2 regions of the Sulfobacillus sp. hq2 genome follow, and region 2 is predicted to be linked to the other one. Evidence: predicted binding sites of a transcription regulator. Region 2 holds the regulator's gene; the other holds the start of a gene.
The links. Region 2 encodes HrcA, which represses chaperone genes, less so after heat shock. Its sites were predicted from a motif close to TGTTAGCACTCNNNNNNNNNGAGTGCTAACA; they were not measured.
Positions count from the first base shown of each region.

Region 1: a site for HrcA is predicted at 1,212-1,242, ahead of CO251_RS01940 (co-chaperone GroES). Genes of this name have one in related genera too.

Region 1 is NZ_NWUL01000015.1:16,849-19,250, forward strand. It holds gene groL (chaperonin GroEL) at 1-834, opposite strand, end outside; gene CO251_RS01940 (co-chaperone GroES) at 872-1,174, opposite strand; gene CO251_RS01945 (molybdenum cofactor biosynthesis protein B) at 1,368-1,847, opposite strand; gene moaC (cyclic pyranopterin monophosphate synthase MoaC) at 1,819-2,328, opposite strand; gene CO251_RS01955 (M20 family metallopeptidase) at 2,340-2,402, opposite strand, start outside.
Region 2 is NZ_NWUL01000023.1:136,960-139,361, forward strand. It holds gene grpE (nucleotide exchange factor GrpE) at 1-334, opposite strand, end outside; gene hrcA (heat-inducible transcriptional repressor HrcA) at 409-1,425, opposite strand; gene hemW (radical SAM family heme chaperone HemW) at 1,514-2,402, opposite strand, start outside.

The DNA of each region.
Region 1 (2,402 bases), on a different contig from region 2:
TCCCGGAGCTTTCACGGCAACGGCCGTCAATGTTCCACGCAGCTTGTTGACGACCAACGTCGCAAGCGCTTCCCCTTCAACGTCCTCGGCAATAATAACCAAGGGCTTGCCACGCTGAACGATCTTCTCTAACACAGGCAGCAAGTCTTGAATAGCAGAAATCTTGCGGTCAGTAATCAAAATGTACGGATCGGACAAGACGGCTTCCATTTTCTCCGTGTCTGTGACCATGTAAGGCGAAATGTAACCACGGTCAAACTGCATGCCTTCCACGGTTTCTAAGGTCGTGCCCGTGGTCTTGGATTCCTCGACGGTGATGACGCCATCAGCGCCCACTTTCTCCATAGCTTCGGCAATAAGGCGCCCAATTTCTTCGTCGTTGGCCGAAATGGAAGCCACTTGGGTAATCGCCTCTTTACCTTCAATCGGGGTAGCAATCTTGCGAATCTCTTCAACTGCAACCGCGACCGCCCGCTCAATGCCCCGCTTGATCCCCATGGGATTTGCCCCGGCGGTAACATTCTTCAATCCTTCCTTGATCATGGCCTGACCTAACACGGTCGCCGTGGTCGTTCCATCCCCTGCAACATCTTGGGTCTTGGTGGCGACTTCTTTCACGAGCTGAGCGCCCATCGCCTCAAATGGGTCTTCCAGTTCAATTTCGCGTGCAATGGTGACTCCGTCATTGGTGATCAAAGGGGCTCCAAACTTCTTCTCCAACACAACATTGCGTCCCTTGGGTCCCAACGTGACCTTGACAGCATTGGCCAGCTTGTCAACACCCCGCTCTAAAGCGCGACGGGCTTCCTCTTCATAAATGATTTGCTTCGCCATTAACTGTTACCCTCCTAAGCGTTTATGGTGCATGTGGTTAGGCGTGAACCATTGCCGGCACGATTACTGCCAGAACATCTTGTTCCCGCAGCAACCAGTAATCATGATTGTTCACTCTAACTTTCTTTGCTGCTTCCAAGTCGAACAGCACGACATCTTCGGGTCCGACCTCCAAAGGTGCCCGGGTACCATCATTCAAGAGTCGGCCAGGGCCAACCGCTCGAACACGTCCCCGCTGCGGATTCTCCTTCGCGGTGTCGGGCAACACAATCCCCGAAGGCAGTGAATCGTCGTCTGTCATTTCCACTACCAAGTGGTCTGCCAGAGGACGAAGCTCCACAGATGTTCCCTCCTCAGTAATAGCTAACTATGTTTTTTGTTAGCACTCACGCTCAGCGAGTGCTAACGTACCCATAGAGCAGTTTACTCAAAAGGCCGAAACACGTCAAATAATTCTCTTCCCGGCAGAAACCGGAAATATGGCCCTTTACGGCCACCAATCTCGTAAAATCTTTTTAGTTCTACCCTAAACATCATTTTTCATGAGTGGTTTGCCCATGAATGAGGTGCATCGCATGGTCTAAAACAGGAAAAATGACTGGCAAGAGTTCCTCAATCGCACGAGGAGAGCCGGGAAGATTGATGATGAGCGTCATCTTGGCCTGGCCCGCTATCCCTCGAGACAGCATGCCCATGGGGGTGTGGCGCATCGACTCTTGTCGCAGGGCCTCCGCGATACCCGAAATATCGCGGTCGATGACTCGTCTTGTAGCCTCGGGCGTCACGTCCCTGGGCCCTAACCCGGTGCCCCCTGTGGTCAGAATCAGATCAATGCCTTGGTCTATCCACTTCTGCATCTGCTGAGCTAACAGCTCTTCTTCATCGGGCAGAATCTTGCGTTCGACAACTTTGCCAACTTGTTCCAAATGGGTCGCCAAAATTGCCCCCGATTCGTCTGCGCGCTTCCCCGTAGCGCCTTGATCACTACTGGTGAGAATCGCTATGGTCCACATGAGAAGCTCCTTCCCGAAGAAAATGCCCGGAACGGCCTCCGGCCTTTTCCAACAAGACAATGTGCCCAATCTCCAGGGTTCGGTCCATCCCTTTAAGCATGTCATAAAGCGTGAGAAGGCTCGCTGATACCGCGGTTAGCGCTTCCATTTCCACGCCCGTCGGAGCCGTTGTTTCCACCACCGCTTCCACCCGAAAAGCTTCTGATTCAATTTCAATCTGGACGTCTATATGAGTTAATGGCAAAGGATGACACAATGGAATGATGTCACTGGTCTTTTTGGCCGCCATAATTCCCGCCACGCGGGAGACGGCCAAAACGTCACCCTTAGGGATCTGGCCGTTCTTAACCGCTTGGCAAATATCCGGGCGCGCCGATAAATACCCAACGGCACGCGCTAGGCGCCGGGTTGCCGGCTTCTCGCCCACTTCCACCATATGTACTTCTCCACGTTCATTAAGATGGTTTGGTTGGGTACCCACGTATGACCCTCCTACAAATGCATCGCAATCGCCGCAAACGCCTGGGCACCTGTTCGCAATGCGCGCTCATCGGG
Region 2 (2,402 bases):
GGGTCATTTCTAACCCTGCTCGCCAAGCTTTTGCTTCGCCTTCTTCCGGCATATACTTGAGTGCCCGCTCTAAGTTATCGTAAACGGGTAGAAAATCTTTCAAAATTGCACCCGTGACAAATCCCCTTAGTTCCTCTCGCTCTCGATCCATCCGCCGCCGAAAATTATCAAAATCGGCCTGAAGCCGCACTAATTGATCGTAGCGATCTTGGGCCACTTGCTGCCAATTCGTTGCATCCTCCTGAGGCTCTTGAGAATCCGCAGTCTCTTGCTCCATCTCCTGAGATTCCACGGTTTCCGGCTCTTCCTGGGATATCTCACGTTCGTCAGCCATCGATAATCCTCTCCTTCTCACATTCTACCTTATGCTACACCCAACCGATGTCGCCTCATACGCGCTTTTCGCTGTCACGCCCACCGCAAGGCTTGGGACAATTCGTCCGATACGACCTCTAACACGGTCATCACATAAGCATACTGCATACGCCGCGGCCCGACCACCATCACCTGCCCGACGATTCGTTCTCCCATTTGGTAGGTGGCCGTCACAACACTGCAGTCTTGGATGTCTGCAACCGATGTCTCCGTGCCGATCAGCACGGTTACCCCGCCCGTCATGGGATGAGTTTGGGCCATTTGCTCGACAGCCTTATCTTGCTCTAAAAATCCCAGAACCCGACGAACCTTCTCGATGTCATTAAATTCCGGGTAATTTAAGATGTTTAAGGGGCCCGCCAGGGTCATGCGTTCCTCGTCGCTACCATCGCGGGCTAGCCAACCTAAAGCCGACTTCCACAAAGACCAATGTTGCTTAAGGCTCGTCGACAACGGGTCTAGAATATAATTCTGCAAGTCCCGTATCGCCATGCCCGAAAATTCTCGGGAAAATTCCAGGGCCAGTTCATTTAATTGTGCTAAACTGAGTTCAGATGGAATGGAGACCGTACGGTTTTGCGTCAACCCATCTTCCGTACGCATGATAAGGAGCGCCTGGTCCGGGCCCAGACGGACAAAACGCAGCGCTGAAAAAATGCCGAGTTCCCAAGATGGTGCCAGCACAATCGAAGGATAGCCTGTAATATCACTGACAAGCCGCGCCGTCTGATGCACAAACCATTCCAATTCGCGAATGCGCGATTGATAGGTTGCCCGAATGCGTTCTAGCAAATCGTGGCCAATCGCAGGCCGCGCCATCAACTCATCCACATAAAAACGATATCCTTTATCAGACGGCACACGTCCCGCTGACGTATGCGGCTGTTCAAGAAAGCCCCAGTCCTCCAAATCCGCCATTTCATTACGAATCGTCGCAGGACTAATTCCCAGATTATATTTGCGTGCCAGTGTCCTCGAGCCCACAGGTTCTGCTGAGAGAATATAGTCCTCGGTCAGCACCTGCAAAATGCTGCGTTTTCTCGCATCCATGTTGTCACCTCCCACCCGAATTAGCACTCTAACCACACGAGTGCTAACGTATCCTACTAGCTAAAATAGCGTGCGTCTACAATCACTGTCAAGCACTTGCCGTCTCCTCGACAAATTCTCGAAATACGTAGTTGGCCACGTCAAATCCCCGCGCTGACAACCGAATCCGGTCTCCATCACGCTCGATGAGGCCTTGCTGAAGAAGCCGCCCCAGTGTACGCCCAAAGAGTGCTTCCGGCACGACGCCAAAACGGCGCACAAAGCGCGATCGCGAAAATCCTTGGCACTCCCGCAACCCTAACCAGACGTATTCTCGCATCTCTTCGGGCCGTGCTAACGGCTCCGCTCCTGCTTCAACAGACTCGCCGGCTAAAGATGCTTCGATATAGCGCCTAACCCCGCGCACGTTCCACCAACGCCGTCCGTGCCAGTATCCGTGCGCCCCTGCCCCCAACGCCAAGTAGGGGTTCATGGTCCAATAGAGCCGGTTATGACGCGACCACCGGCCATTTCGGGCATAATTGGAAATTTCATAGCGTTCAAGCCCGGCCCGTTCCATAAAATCGCGACCATAATCGGCCATGTCGGCTGTCGTGTCGGACAGTGGTAACGTCACCTGTCCCTTTTTTAGTTGCGTCGCCAAGGGCGTCCCTTCCTCAATTTGAAGCTGGTACATGGAAATGTGATCCGGTTCCAATTGGCATGCGGCGTCCAAAGTCTCGTGCCACTCCGCCATGGTCTGTTGGGGCAATCCATAAATCAAGTCCAGACTGATATTGGAAAAGCCCGCGGCACGGGCCGCAGATACCGCATCGCGAGCATCCTTTGCCGAGTGAATGCGATTCAAGCGCTTCAAATGATGATCCTGCAACGCCTGAACTCCTAAGGATAGTCGATTCACGCCCGCGTTCCGGTAGGCCTCAAGACGCTTTTTGTCCACCGTTCCAGGATTAGCCTCCATGGTAACCTCGAGGTCA